DNA from 3 places in the Paenibacillus chartarius genome. Region 1 is predicted to be linked to each of the others. Evidence: predicted binding sites of a transcription regulator. Region 1 holds the regulator's gene; each other region holds the start of a gene.

Evidence for each region. The regulator LexA, encoded in region 1, represses DNA repair genes until DNA is damaged. The targets are predictions, from matches to a motif close to CGAACATATGTTCG.
Region 2: recA (recombinase RecA) is a predicted target of LexA. The motif match lies at 884-897, and genes of this name have one in related genera.
Region 3: ACFFK0_RS10330 (SPL family radical SAM protein) is a predicted target of LexA. The motif match lies at 1,185-1,198, and genes of this name have one in related genera.

The regions. Positions count from the first base shown of each region.
Region 1 is NZ_JBHLWN010000077.1:70,871-75,926, reverse strand. Features, by position in the region: gene glnA (type I glutamate--ammonia ligase) at 1-359, shown strand, start outside; gene ACFFK0_RS20110 (hypothetical protein) at 996-1,445, shown strand; gene ACFFK0_RS20105 (hypothetical protein) at 2,072-2,341, shown strand; gene ACFFK0_RS20100 (hypothetical protein) at 2,532-3,026, shown strand; gene ACFFK0_RS20095 (hypothetical protein) at 3,417-3,539, opposite strand; gene lexA (transcriptional repressor LexA) at 3,765-4,388, opposite strand; gene ACFFK0_RS20085 (LysM peptidoglycan-binding domain-containing protein) at 4,543-4,956, shown strand.
Region 2 is NZ_JBHLWN010000101.1:20,783-25,838, reverse strand. Features, by position in the region: gene ACFFK0_RS25070 (competence/damage-inducible protein A) at 1-789, shown strand, start outside; gene recA (recombinase RecA) at 973-2,022, shown strand; gene ACFFK0_RS25060 (RecX family transcriptional regulator) at 2,294-2,977, shown strand; gene rny (ribonuclease Y) at 3,171-4,715, shown strand; gene ACFFK0_RS25050 (TIGR00282 family metallophosphoesterase) at 4,789-5,056, shown strand, end outside.
Region 3 is NZ_JBHLWN010000038.1:59,011-64,066, reverse strand. Features, by position in the region: rRNA gene rrf (5S ribosomal RNA) at 30-146, shown strand; gene ACFFK0_RS10330 (SPL family radical SAM protein) at 215-1,168, opposite strand; gene ACFFK0_RS10325 (CtsR family transcriptional regulator) at 1,608-2,069, shown strand; gene mcsA (protein-arginine kinase activator protein McsA) at 2,099-2,611, shown strand; gene mcsB (protein-arginine kinase McsB) at 2,687-3,715, shown strand; gene clpC (ATP-dependent protease ATP-binding subunit ClpC) at 3,755-5,056, shown strand, end outside.

The DNA of each region.
Region 1 (5,056 bases):
GCGGCTTGTCGACCCGGATCGAAGTGCGCAACCCGGATCCGGCGGCGAACCCGTACCTGGCTCTCGCTGTTATGCTCGCGGCGGGCCTGGACGGTATCCGCAACAAGATGCAGCTTCCGCCGCCGACCGACCGGAACATTTACGTGATGACGGAGGAGGAGCGCGAGGAGCAAGGTATTCCGAGCCTGCCGCTCAACCTCAAGGGCGCTCTCGAGGAGCTGCTGCGCGACGATGTGCTCTGCGATTGCCTAGGCGAGCATGCGCTGTCGCACTTCTATGAGCTGAAGGAAATCGAATGGGATATGTACCGCACGCAAGTTCATCAGTGGGAACGCGATCAGTACATGACGCTGTATTAATCCCATGATGGCTTGACATCATTGGTTTTCGAGGGATTAGAATTGGGGGCATTCAAGGGGTTGCCGGAGAATTTCCGGTCTGCCCCCGAAATGCCCCCAATATTTTATTTTTGGTGTATTTTTCAAACAGTTCGATGCTTCGGTCAACTATGTATGAAGACAGCGGATGGATCGTAAAGGTGGAGACCATTGTAAATGGAAGACTACATAAGTTCTCGCTCCCGCATGGGTGTTTGAGACGACTCCGGCGAATAAGTGACGCACTCCGCTGCTTGAACGACTCCATGTATTGCAATAGGATGGCGAGACCTTCTTCCTCGGTCAGAACGGCCATGCCGCCAGACTGCTTCTTTCGAGCTCTGCCTTCATCGCTTCCAAGCTTTTCGAGATCGTCCGCTCAATATTCACGATTGTCACAGCGTTCGCAGGGGCTTCTTCTAAGTGTTTCGGCAGAAACCACCTACGACTTTGACGAGAATGAAATTTCAAACTAAGTGCCTATGCCAATACTCGTTTTGTACCCATAAATAACCAAATAAGAAAATATAAGGTTTAACTCTATGGATTATATGGTAATATATTACATGGGGTTGTTGGCCAACTTCTTCCATATAATCTCATTCGGAGGAATACCATATGAAAATTAATAAACTTGTTATTTCATTAACTACAACATTTGCATTGCTTGTGGGCTCACAATCGGCTTTCGCCGCAACCGTCTATGACAAAGAGCCTAATGATTACCACGATGCAGCTCAGTTTTTAGGATATGGCGACTTGGCTATGGGGAAGATTAGTTCAGAAAATGATCATGATTGGTTTTACTTTCAAGCCGGAGCGAATGATGGTGGAAGAACAATGACCCTTCATCTCCAGAGTCCAGCAAACACTAAATATCTCTTCGTTATTAATAAAAACTATGGAGAACCGGTACCAGTAACTGTTTTATCTCAAGGAAGCGGAAACCCTGAGTGGGTGTCGTTTACACTTGAAGCAAACGCAAGATATAATTTTGTAGTATTTAAATCAAGTTTCTCTGGTTATGATCCGAATAATTATTATTACCTTAGCCCTTGGTTGTACTAAACGGCGTTTTAGTTCTGAACCAAGCTTTTTTCAAAGGGGCTGCGGCACGCAGCTCCTTTGAAAATTTTACGCGCTCTCGTATAAGTCATTTTTGAGTTCCATTCGTGCTTGCCGATAGTTTCGCCGTATTCTGCTCAATTGATCAGCTCATATTCTTCGATATTCATTCCTGTGCCGTCAGTCAAATGCGGCCTACGTTCGTTCCCGAACACATGTGACGCTTCAGTTCTATATGAGTGTCGATAACTCCCTCGATTTAGCTTTCATATTTTCGTAAGATTGAAACTCATATTCCATACCTGATTACCCCAAGCTCTTCAATATTCAAACTTGTCCGTGAAACTTCATAAACCCCTTGTGCCCATTCGGTAAATTTCCTGCGCCATGTCCATCCGGATTTACCTTGATTTCCGTCTTTCTTCAAATTGCCCGGTTGACTAATTGCGTTCCGGCGCTCCGTATTCAATCACATGAACCCGACGTTTTTCCTGCCTACCCGATAGCAGGGGCTGCGCCCACCCACTTCAATTTGAATCAAGCTCACCTCCCATGTATTCGCTATTCATGACAATCACCCAAGCGTAAACCACTTTCCCGAATATCATAATTATCGGAGGTGGGAATTTATGGCTAAATATGCTCATGCCGGGTCGTTTAACTTCTCTACAGCTGGAACGAAAACACTTCTTACGGTGCCGAAAGGGATTAGTGGGACTCTAGCAATTTCCAACAACAGCAGCAAATCTTTTGTACTTCTCTTAAACAACACAGTGACCATCAGTGTTCGGCCGTACGGTATCGCTCGAATTGGTTCTTTAAGCGGAGGCTTTGCTACAGCAATCGCTATCAGAACTAAGGGCGCTACAAACGGTGCTTACATTTTCCAACAAAGTTAGGGATAACAGCCCATCGGCAAGCTCGTTCATCAACGTCAATTTAAACATAGCCTGGCGCAACGCGCTGCGAAGTCCGTAGAGAAAGCTGTTCTCTACGGATTTTTTGCTAGGCATTTTGGTTCTGGTTTATTTTTCCACCTTCATAAAAGTTTGATATAATTTGGTTGAATTATTTTCCAAGGGGTGCTGAATGGCTATTTCTTTACGACGTGTATTCGTTTCATTAATAGCAATGTTGACCTTTGCAATGATCGTCACTTACGCCATCACTTGCTTTGATAAGAGTGAACTAAAGGTATCTCAAAAAATCGATGTTCATGAACAAAACAGAATAGAGCAGGAATTGAAAAAACTGGAACGGAATAAGAAAAATAATCCAAATGAAGTATTTGCCGTTGACTTTAAAGAGTTAGTTCATTTCGAATGGGATAAAATGTACATTTTCGGTCCCTACGCAGACGGCAAAGATGTAAACAATAAGCTTGGATTCCATTGGACCTCGGAAACCTTTATTAATCCAAGTGACGAAGCTCATACGATAATCTTCCTTAAGAACAATAAAATAATCAACTACGTAGAGTATTGGTCATTTTTCAAACTGAATAAGGAGATATTCTTTCCGAATGATTCCAAGTTTGAAGCAGAAATAGATACAAATTGGGTTTATTGGAAGCCTGCCAAGTAATGTCCAAACCCGCGAATGTCCAACGGTCGATCGGCTCAAATGGTAAGATGTTTATTGGCGAATTGACCATATGTTCGATTCAACGCAACTAGTCAATCCAATGGAGTCCCGGAACGTTACATGAGCTTGGCGCTGTGCCGGTGGTTTCGTACATAAACCGCACGCAAGAGCATTAGTGAGAACGCGATCGGTATATGACGCTGTATGAAACGAGATATATGTTGGAGCCTTTCGCGCCGTTCAGTGTGGTTTTTTTGCTGTGATTCAAACTTGAAATCGGAGATGCAGCGGTGATTTCCGCTTGACAGGCTATACGTAGATTGATTGCGGAAGTGCTTACATGATAAAAAATCGAGCACCTTAGCCCGATCAGGTGCTCGATCTAAGGTTCTAGCTTACTGTATCCCCGTCACGATGAGGGTTTTTCTTTTTGTCATGTTTGCAGACGACAAGAGCCTTTTGGCCGGGTTTCAGAACGACGACGATGACTTTCTTTTTGTGATCTCGTTTCATGGGAAACACCTCCTTGTAAGGAGCTATTCCAAATTATGCAGCTGAAGGCAAACGCGATTGTACACTTGTCCGGCTGAATAGCGGAATCGGCGTAATGCCGTTATAGACGAATGCGGCGATGTGTGGCAACTTGCGGGGAGATGAGAGGCTTTGTTCGTTATAGACAAGACGTCAAAAACAAAACGGCCGTCTTCCTGCGACGACCGTTCCTTCAAGCTAGTAGTCTTAATAAATTTCCCGGTACAATCCGATGACCTTGCCGAGAATGGTGACGTGGTTGAGCCGGATCGGCTCCATAGATGAATTCTCCGGCTGCAGTCGGATGTGATCGCGTTCCTTGAAGAACCGCTTCACAGTGGCCTCGTCATCGTCCGTCATGGCGACGACGATATCGCCGTTGTTCGCTGTCTGCTGCTGGCGAACAATCACGTAGTCGCCGTCATGGATGCCCGCTTCGATCATGCTCTCGCCTACAATGGTAAGCATGAACACGTTATAATCGCCGACTGTATGACTAGGAAGCGGGAAATAGTCTTCGATGTTCTCCGTTGCCAAGATCGGCACCCCGGCCGTTACTTTACCGATCAGAGGGACGCGGGCGATACCGAAGGAGAAGTCGGCTGAGGGATTGTCATCATGACCTAAAATTTCGATCGCTCTCGGCTTCGTCGGGTCGCGGCGGATCAAGCCCTTCTTCTCCAGTCGCTCCAAATGTCCATGCACGGTGGAGCTGGAGGCGAGTCCGACCGCTTCGCCGATCTCCCGGACGGAAGGCGGATACCCCTTGTCCCTTACTTCGGTCTTAATGAATTCGAGTATGGCATGCTGCCGTTGGGAAATCTTGCTCAAGTCGAAACCCTCCACTTTGGTAATTATTATCTGAAGTATAACACAGAACTCGAGTTCGTACAAACATAAGTTCGAGAAAACCATTGACTCAAACATGTGTTCGTGTTATTCTAATGCCATCAGATACGAACAAGCGTTTGGAGGTTGTTATTTTATGCAATATGCAGTTTACCAGCCGGCAGTTTCCCGTTCCAACACTTCCGAGGGTCGACATACATCGAAGTTTATACGCCGCAAGTTTTTGTTCCGATTCACGATCATGTTCGCGATCATTCTTACCGTCGTAACAATCGGCGCCATTGTGCAAGCAAACGCAGGAACAGATGGGAAGGGAACATATGTTCCGGAGGGTTCGGCTTCGGCAGCAACGAATTTAATGCAATCGCAGGCACTGGTATCGACGACGGATCAAACGGTTATTGTTGAGCAAGGAGATACGCTATGGGATATCGCACAAGAACATGCACCGAAGGGAATGGATGTTCGCTCATATATTGAACGAATCAAACGCGTAAATCAATTAAACGGAAGCTCGCTTAAGGTCGGCCAGCAGCTGCTGTTACCGTAAGAGAGGCTCTATGATCTTATTCACTCTATATAGTGAAGGGAACGCTGGGAGACCGGCGTTCCTTTTCGTTTTTTAAAGCGGCCGTAAGCTTGACAATGCC
Region 2 (5,056 bases), on a different contig from region 1:
GAGATGAAGCCGATGTTCTTGAACTATGGTGTGCAATGGCTGCGCGGCGTGATGAAGGATGAAGTTCCGCTCGTTTCGCGTATGCTGAAATTTGCCGGGATCGGGGAATCGCTGCTGGAGGATCGTCTCCTGGATCTGATTCGCGGGCAAACGGACCCGACGATCGCGCCTTATGCGAAGGAAGGGGAAGTGGCGGTTCGCTTGACGACGAGAGCGGCATCCGAGCGGGAAGGGCTGGCGGCCATTGCGCCGGTTGAAGCGGAAATTCGCCGCCGCGTCGGTGAATTTATATTCGCTGAACGCGATGTGCCGCTGGAGACGATTGTGCTGGAGCTGTTGAAAACGAGCGGCCGCACGCTGGCAGTAGCTGAAAGCTGCTCGGGAGGGCAGCTCAGTGATATGCTTACGGCGATTCCCGGCTCGTCGCAGACGTTCTTGGGCGGAGTGGTCTGCTATTCGAATGCGCTCAAGAATAAGCTGATAGGGGTTCCGCTGGACGTTTTGGAGGGGGAAGGGGCCCCAGGGGCGGTAAGTGCGCAGGCGGCCGGACTGCTCGCAGAAGGTGTGCGCGACCGGACGGGCGCGGACTTCGGGCTCTCCATTACAGGCGTCGCCGGTCCTGATCCATCGGAAGGGAAGCCGGTCGGTCTCGTGTTTGTAGGATTAGCAGAGCGGGGGAAAGCTGCCGAAACGTTCGAGCTGAAGCTTTCGGGCAATCGCGAAACGATCAAGCTGCGGGCTTCGAAGAGCGCGCTGACGAAGCTGTGGCAGCGGCTGAAAACCGTTTGACGGGTGTATTCGGATTTGGTATAGTAGGTTTATAGTTTACGGAAGAACCGTAACCAAGGATAACTTGCTTACGGTTTTTGTTTGGACTTCGAATCGAATGTATGTTCGATTTTTCTCTTGGCAAATGCCGCGAAACAAGTTATCATAGGTATATCAATTTCATGGGATAAGGAAGTGACCGTGTTGACAGATCGCCGCGTAGCACTTGAACAAGCATTGCGTCAAATTGAGAAGCAATTCGGGAAAGGTTCGATCATGAAGCTCGGAGAGTCGGCACATATGCAGGTGGAGACGGTGTCGTCCGGCTCGATCGCTCTGGATATTGCGCTGGGGGTTGGCGGTTTCCCTCGGGGCCGTATTATCGAGATCTATGGCCCGGAATCGGCAGGTAAGACAACCTTCGCATTGCATGCGATCGCAGAGGTGCAGAAGGCGGGCGGACAAGCCGCTTTCATCGATGCGGAGCACGCGCTCGATCCGCTGTACGCCAGCAAGCTGGGCATTAACATCGACGAGCTGCTGCTGTCTCAACCGGATACCGGGGAACAAGCGCTCGAAATTGCGGAAGCTCTCGTTCGCTCCGGCGCTGTCGACATTATTGTCATCGACTCGGTAGCTGCGCTCGTTCCGAAGGCGGAGATCGAAGGCGAGATGGGCGATTCCCATGTCGGTTTGCAGGCGCGTCTTATGTCTCAGGCGCTGCGTAAGCTGTCCGGCGCGATCAACAAGTCGAAGGTCATCACGATCTTTATTAACCAGCTTCGCGAGAAAGTCGGCGTTATGTTCGGGAATCCGGAGACGACACCGGGCGGCCGTGCGCTGAAGTTCTACTCTTCCGTTCGTCTGGATGTTCGCCGCATTGAATCGATCAAGCAGGGCAACGATGTTGTCGGTAACCGGACGCGCGTTAAGGTTGTGAAGAACAAAGTGGCGCCTCCGTTCAAGCAAGCTGAAATGGACATTATGTACGGAGAAGGCATCTCTCACGAAGGCAGTCTGATCGATATTGCAGTAGAGTTGGAAATCGTGCAAAAGAGCGGCGCTTGGTTCTCCTACAATGGCGATCGACTTGGCCAAGGACGCGAAAATGCGAAGCAGTTCCTGAAGGACAACCCTCAAGTGGCGGCGACGATCGAAAAGCAAATTCGCGAGGCGAGCCAGCTGACGAACGTGATCCCGGCTGCGGGGGTCAGCGTGGACGACGAGGCGGAAGAAGCGGCGTTGTTCGAGTAAGGGGCTAAGGCACCTGGACCGTTTGGGGTCCGGGTGTTTCTTTTTTTTACTTGGCGATACATCGTGGTGGGGACGCACTGTGGATTGAGAAATAGGGCTTCGAGAAATAGGGCTTCGGCTTCGTTGAACTTGTGTTCCTTGAATGTATAGGTCAAAGAAGAGAACACAAGTTCATAGCGCGCGCTTCGCTCTCCGCCCTATTTCTCATCCTCCATGCCGTCCCTGTCACGTTTGCGGTGGAAAAAAAGAAAGACGGAGGGAGCGACGGTCCATGTCCTTTGTGGGGGAAGAGAGGGAAGGGGAGCAAGAATCGGCGGAGAGAATCATTACCAAGATTGAGGTTCAGAAGAAGAATAAGCGGCGGTATAACATTTTTTTGAATGACGAGTTTGCGTTTGCGGTGCATGAGGACATTATGATCAAGCATCGGCTGTTCAAGGGGGATGTGGTGACCAATGAATGGCTGGAAGAGTTGCTGCAAGACGAGGAGCGCAATGACGCGTATCTGAAGGCGCTGCGGTTTCTTGGGGTGAGGCCTCGTACGGAGAAGGAAATGCGGCTGAAGCTGAAGGAAAGCGGCTATGAGGAAGTTTTGATCGAGGAGACGATCCGACGGCTGGTCGATCAAAAGTATTTGGATGATCGTCTATTTGCCAAGATGTGGGCGGAGCAGCGTGTCGGCTCCCAACACAAGGGAAAGGCGCTCATCCGTCAGGAGCTGATTCTGAAAGGTGTGCCGCGAGACGATATCCAGAATGTTCTGCAAGCGATTGATCCCGAAGAGGAATTGGCGAGTGCCGTCGATATCGGTGTCAAAAAGTGGCGCCAAACAAGCGGAGAGAATTTCGAACGAAAACGAAAAACGGCCGCTTTCTTACTGCGTCGGGGGTATTCGAACGAGGTAGTGCAGCAGGTGCTGCGGCGCATTTCGACACTTAACGACAATAATTATTAATGATATTAATAATAAATGGAGTTTGTTAGTTTTGCTGCTTCCCTTGACAAGCTTCTTCGTCAAAAGCTACAATAATTCATGTATATTTATTTAAAAATGAATATAATGAGCTTCACAATCCCAAAGAAAGCGGTTAATTAACCGCGCAGATCCCAAGCTAACACCTTGGAGAATCAACGAGGAGGTGAACACGATGCCCAACACTTTAGTTTGGATCGCGATCGTTCTCGTTGTTGGCCTTCTATGCTTAGGGATAGGTTATTTTATCCGCAAGTCTCTTGCAGAAGCGAAAATTTCCAGCGCCGAGGAAGCCGCCCGGCTCATTCGGGAGAACGCTTCGAAAGAAGCGGAGGCGTTGAAAAAAGAAACGGTCCTTGAAGCGAAGGACGAAGTCCATAAGCTGAGAGCCGAAGCTGAAAAAGACATTCGTGAACGTCGAGCTGAAATTCAACGACAAGAAAGACGATTGTTGCAAAAAGAGGAATCGCTGGATAAAAAATTAGAGTCCCTCGAGCGCAAGGAAGAGCAAGTCGCCAACAAGGAAAAACGCATCGAAGAAACGCAAACGCAGATCGATCAGCTTTATAGAAGTCAGGTGTCTGAGCTGGAACGCATTTCCGGACTGACGATGGAAGAGGCGAAGAGCATCATTCTCACCAACGTCGAGCAGGAAGTGCGCCATGAAACCGCGCAAATGATTAAAGAGATCGAGCTGCAGGCGAAGGAAGAAGGCGACAAGAAGGCAAGAGAGATTATTACGCTTGCCATCCAGCGCTGTGCTGCGGACCACGTGGCAGAGACGACGGTTTCGGTCGTTGCGCTTCCTAATGAAGAGATGAAAGGCCGCATCATCGGCCGCGAAGGCCGCAACATCCGCGCGCTGGAGACGCTCACTGGTATCGACCTCATTATCGACGATACGCCGGAAGCGGTCATCCTGTCTGGCTTCGACCCGATACGCCGCGAAATCGCCCGTACTTCACTCGAGAAGCTCGTAGCGGACGGACGCATCCATCCGGCACGGATCGAAGAAATGGTGGAGAAGTCCCGCAAAGAAGTGGACGAGCGTATCCGCGAATACGGCGAGCAGGCGACGTTCGAAGTTGGCGTGCACGGCCTGCATCCGGATTTGATCAAGATTCTCGGCCGCCTCAAGTTCCGTACAAGCTACGGCCAGAACGTGCTGAAGCATTCGATGGAAGTCGCTTATTTGACGGGACTCATGGCCGGCGAGCTTGGCGAAGACGTTACGCTGGCCAAGCGTGCAGGACTTCTGCACGACATCGGCAAAGCGCTCGATCACGAGGTCGAAGGCTCCCATGTGGAGATCGGCGTCGAGATCGGCAAGAAGTACAAGGAGCATCCGGTTGTCATCAATAGTATTGCTTCTCACCACGGCGACGTTGAAGCGACATCCGTTATCGCAATGCTCGTAGGAGCCGCCGACGCGTTGTCCGCAGCTCGTCCGGGCGCCCGCCGCGAAACGCTGGAGACGTACATCAAGCGCCTCGAGAAGCTGGAGGAAATCTCCGAGTCGTTCGATGGTGTCGAGAAGTCGTACGCCATCCAAGCGGGCCGCGAAGTGCGCGTCATGGTTCAGCCGGAGAAGGTTGACGATACCGAGGCTTTCCGTCTCGCCCGCGACATTACGAAGAAAATCGAAAGCGAGCTCGATTATCCGGGCCATATCAAGGTTACGGTTATTCGGGAAACTCGCGCGGTCGAATACGCGAAATAACCGCCCGAAAGGGTATAATGAGGAAAGCGGCTTGAGCTGCTTTCCGATTTTTTTTGTAGAGGGGCTCGCAATGATGAGAATCGTATTTATTGGAGACATTGTCGGTGCAGTTGGCCGAAAAGCGCTTAAGGAATCGCTGCCCAAGCTGAAGAAGCTGTACCCGAATGCGATATATATTGCCAACGGCGAGAATGCGGCGGCAGGCAGAGGCATTACGGCGGCGCTTGCAAAGGAGTTTTACGACCAGGGCGTTCACGGGCTGACGATGGGCAATCATACTTGGGACAATAAGGATATATTTGAATGGATCGACGATGAGCCGCGGATCGTACGGCCGGCGA
Region 3 (5,056 bases), on a different contig from region 1:
GGTGCAACGCACTCCTGAATAGCAATCCGTTTGGTGGCAATGGCGGAAGGGAACCACGCGTACCCATCCCGAACACGGCCGTTAAGCCTTCCAGCGCCGATGGTACTTAGACCGCAGGGTCTTGGGAGAGTAGGACGCCGCCAAGCAAACACAAAGAGCCCTTCACGAAAATTATCGTGAAGGGCTCTTTATACTGAACTGAGAGAGAAACGGCTTAAAAACTGAACGAGAGTTGGACGGGGTCATTCTCGCTTATTTGTGGGGCGGGGACATCTCCAGCAGTTGGCAGCCGGCGAAAAGCCTCTACATCATTCAAACCATATCGTTTCAACAAATCGTTGATTAGCGATTTTAGTGGCTCCCGATAACTGCTTGGCGCATAGGCTGATGATTGGTATAACGCGGCATACTTTGAAACGAGATGCGGGAATCGGTCACGGAGCGTCTGGAAAAACCAAACTTTGACCTCTTGTGTACTAAGCCGTAAAAACGACGACATCATAAATTTCGCTTGATGTCGGGCTCCCTCATGAATGAGCTCCTCCAAATCTTCGGCAGCGTCCGTCAAGTACGGAAGAATAGGAGCCATGAAGATCCCTGCCTGTATATCTGCCTCAACGAGCGCGGCAATGGTTTCTAACCGCTGCTTTGGCGAGGGTGTGGAAGGCTCCATGCTTCGCCAAACGGTTTTGTCGAGCGTATTTAAGCTAATATTCACGGTGACAGCAGGCAGATTCTTTAGTACATCAAGGTCTCGTAATATGAGCGGCGAACGGGTTGTAATGCTGACCGGAACGCCGTACTTGGCCAGCACCTCCAAGCAGCTGCGCGTTAGCCGCGCATTTCCTTCCGCTTGCTGGTACGGGTCGGTTGCAGTGCCTATGGCCACTTGCCCTAACCGGCTCAATCCGCCTTTTCCCCGAGCTAATTTGTCGAGCTGTTCCGTCAATGCCTCGGCGGCATTCGACTTTAAGAAGATGTGATTTTGAAATGTATCATCGGCGGCGACTCCCATAAACGTGTGTGTAGCACGTGCATAACAAAAGCTGCAGCCATGCTGACAGCCGCGGTATGGGTTAATGGACCAGCGAAAGGGCATAGAAGGAGCGGTGACTTGGTTTAGAATCGTCTTAGACGGAAGCTCTTCGTAGTGTACTTTCTGTGCCATATAATTCTCCTTATAGCAAACATATGTTCGATATCGATCATATCATACCCGGCTGTAGAGATCAAAGTTAAAAAGGCTATTGGTAAGCATTCACTAATGAAGTGATCTGCTCAACAGGGATTAAACCGGATGATGGATGAATTCGGACCCCAGAGTCGAAGCTGCTGAGTATATCGCAGGACGAATCAAGTGATAATTGAAAGTGGAACAGCAATTGGCAAAATCCCTTCCGCTAAGCGGGGGGATTTTCGTCAATACTGTGTTTAGTTAGGGGCTTCGGCCATACTGCCGCGCGACTTCCAAGACTTATCGTCAGCCACTTGTCAAAAGGAAGTATTTTGACTATAATGTGAGTAAGGTCAAAGAAAGTCAAAGTCAATCCTTGGTGACTGTTTCTTGATCCGACCATTGGAATTACTCTTCAGCGGAGGAGTTCGCGATGCGTAACGTTTCCGAAGTGATCGAGCAATATTTGAAGCAAGCTCTACACCAAAGTCCGAACGGGATGGTGGAGATTCAGCGTAACGAGCTGGCGGATAAGTTTCAATGCGTACCGTCCCAGATCAATTACGTGATCAGCACGAGATTTACCCTAGAGAAGGGCTACATCGTAGAGAGCAAACGCGGCGGGGGCGGGTATATCCGCATACAGAAGGTACAGCTGCACTCTCACGGTTCTATTCTGGATTATATTTTTCAAACGATTGGCGAACAGATCGATCAGGCTTCCTCGGAGGGGATCGTGTATCAGCTGGAGGAAGCGAGGCTTATCAGCAGCAGGGAAGCGAATCTCATCCGCGCAGCGATTTCGCGTGACGTACTCGTACTGAAGCTGCCGGTTCGCGACGAGATTCGCGCCGCTATCCTGAAGGCGATGTTGGTTGCACTGCTGACCAAATAAACCGGGTTCCGCAAGGAGGATATATGCCGATGACATGCCAAGAATGCGGGAAGAGGCCGGCGACGCTTCACTTTACGAAGATTGTCGGCGGCGAGAAGACGGAGTTTCATATTTGCGAGTCGTGCGCGCGGGAGAAGGGGGAGCTGATCCCCGGAACAACAGGCGGATTCTCGATCCATAACCTGCTGTCGGGACTGCTGGATTTCGAACCGACGCAGAGCTCGGCGGTTAAGGCCCAGCAGCTGCGCTGCGACAATTGCGGTCTCACTTACGGCCAGTTCAGCAAGCTGGGACGGTTCGGCTGCAGCCACTGCTACGAGAGCTTCAACGCCCGGCTGGACCCGCTGTTCAAACGGGTGCACGGCAATACGGTGCATACCGGCAAAGTGCCGAAGCGCTCCGGCAGCATCATCCAGCATAAGCGGGAGATTGAACGCTTGAAGCGGGAGATGATGCAGCGCATCGAGCAGGAGGAGTTCGAGAAGGCCGCCGAGCTCCGGGATCAAATCAAAGAGCTCGAACGCAAGATCAGTGCGGTATAGGTTCGGCCGAGACGCTGTGAGGAGGGAATGGCGTTGATTCTGAAGCGTTTTACCGAAGAAGCGTTAAGCGAATGGATGAAAGGCGAAGGACCGGAGTCGGACATTGTCATCAGCTCCAGGGTTCGAATCGCGCGCAACTTGAAAGACTATCCGTATCCGATGCTGGCGACGAATCAGCAGTCCCGGGAAGTGTTGGAGCAGGCGCAGCAGGTGCTGGAGCAGGAAGACCTGAAGGAAATCAGCCGTTTTACTTTGCTGCCGCTTGCCGAGATGAATGAGCTGCAGAAAATGGTGCTGGTGGAGAAGCATCTCATCAGTCCGAACCTCGCCAACGAGTCGCGCAACGGAGCGGTTATCCTAAGCGATAATGAATCGATCAGCATCATGGTGAATGAGGAAGACCATTTGCGCATTCAATGTTTATACCCGGGATTTCAAATCAAGGAAGCGTGGGACCTCGCCAATCAGGTGGACGATGTATTCGAGACGCAGCTGGAGTACGGCTTCGACGAGCGGCGCGGGTTCTTGACGAGCTGCCCGACCAATGTCGGAACCGGCATTCGCGCCTCGGTGATGATGCATCTCCCGGCGCTTGTGATGTCACAGCAGATCAGCCGGATCCTGTCCGCCGTTACGCAGGTAGGACTCGCGGTGCGGGGAATTTACGGCGAAGGCAGCGAAGCGCTGGGCAATCTGTTTCAGATCTCGAATCAGATAACGCTCGGGCAATCGGAGGAAGAGATCATCGATAATCTGTACGGCGTCGCCAAGCAAATTATCGAGCATGAACGGGCGGCGCGGCAGAAGCTGCTCCAGGAGTCGCGCATCCGCGTCCTGGACCGGGTGAACCGCTCGCTCGGGATTCTCTCGCATGCGGCGATCATGGATACGAAGGAAGCGGCGCAGCGGCTGTCCGACGTACGGCTCGGAATCGATCTGGGCATGATCCGCGGCATCTCGCCGAATGTGCTGAACGAGCTAATGGTAATGTCGCAGCCTGGATTTTTACAACAAATTGCAGGAGAAAAGCTGTCCGCCGACGAAAGGGATATGCGACGTGCGCAGCTCATTCGAGAGCGTTTTACTTCTGGGCAACATGTCTAACCTATATACACGTATACTAGTTACACGGAGGTGCTTACTATGATGTTCGGCAGATTTACAGAGCGTGCACAGAAGGTGCTGTCTTTGGCACAGGAAGAAGCGGTCCGCTTGGGCCACAACAATATCGGTACCGAGCACATTTTGCTCGGCTTGATTCGGGAAGGCGAAGGCATCGCCGCCAAGGCGCTAGTAGCACTCGGTCTCGGTCTTGAGAAAATCCAGGATGAAGTCGAGTCGCTGATCGGCCGCGGTCAAGAGCAGCCCTCCAACATTGCTTATACACCTAGAGCGAAGAAGGTCATCGAGCTGTCGATGGACGAAGCGCGCAAGCTGGGCCACACGTATGTCGGTACGGAGCACATCCTGCTCGGTCTGATCCGTGAAGGCGAAGGCGTTGCCGCCCGCGTGCTCAATAACCTCGGCGTGAGCCTGAACAAGGCCCGCCAGCAAGTGCTGCAGCTGCTGGGCAGCTCCGAAACGGTGTCGCCGAACCATGGGGCGAACCCGAATGTCAACACGCCGACGCTGGACAGCTTGGCGCGCGACCTGACGGCTTACGCGAAGGAAGGCCATCTCGATCCGGTTATCGGCCGTTCGAAGGAGATCGAGCGCGTAATTCAAGTGCTGAGCCGCCGGACGAAGAACAACCCGGTGCTGATCGGCGAGCCCGGGGTTGGTAAAACGGCGATCGCCGAAGGGCTCGCACAGAAGATCATCAACAACGAAATTCCGGAAACGCTCAAAGATAAGCGCGTTATGACGCTCGATATGGGCTCCGTCGTTGCCGGTACGAAGTACCGCGGGGAGTTCGAGGATCGCCTGAAGAAGATCATGGACGAAATTCGCCAAGCCGGCAACATCGTCCTGTTCATCGACGAGCTGCATACGCTGATCGGCGCCGGCGGCGCCGAAGGCGCGATCGACGCCTCCAACATTCTCAAGCCTGCGCTGGCCCGCGGCGAGCTGCAGTGCATCGGGGCGACGACGCTGGATGAGTACCGCAAATATATCGAGAAGGACGCCGCGCTGGAGCGCCGCTTCCAGCCGATTACGGTCGACCAGCCGTCCCCGGATGAAGCCATTCAAATTCTGCACGGTCTTCGCGACCGGTACGAAGCTCATCACCGGGTCAAAATCACGGACGAGGCAATTAAAGAAGCTGTCTTGCTGTCCGATCGTTACATTACCGACCGCTTCCTGCCGGACAAAGCGATCGACCTGATCGACGAAGCAAGCTCGAAGGTACGCCTGCGCTCCTACACGATTCCGCCAAGCCTGAAGCAGCTGGAAAACAAGCTGGAGGACATCCGCAAGGAGAAGGACGCAGCCGTGCAAAGCCAA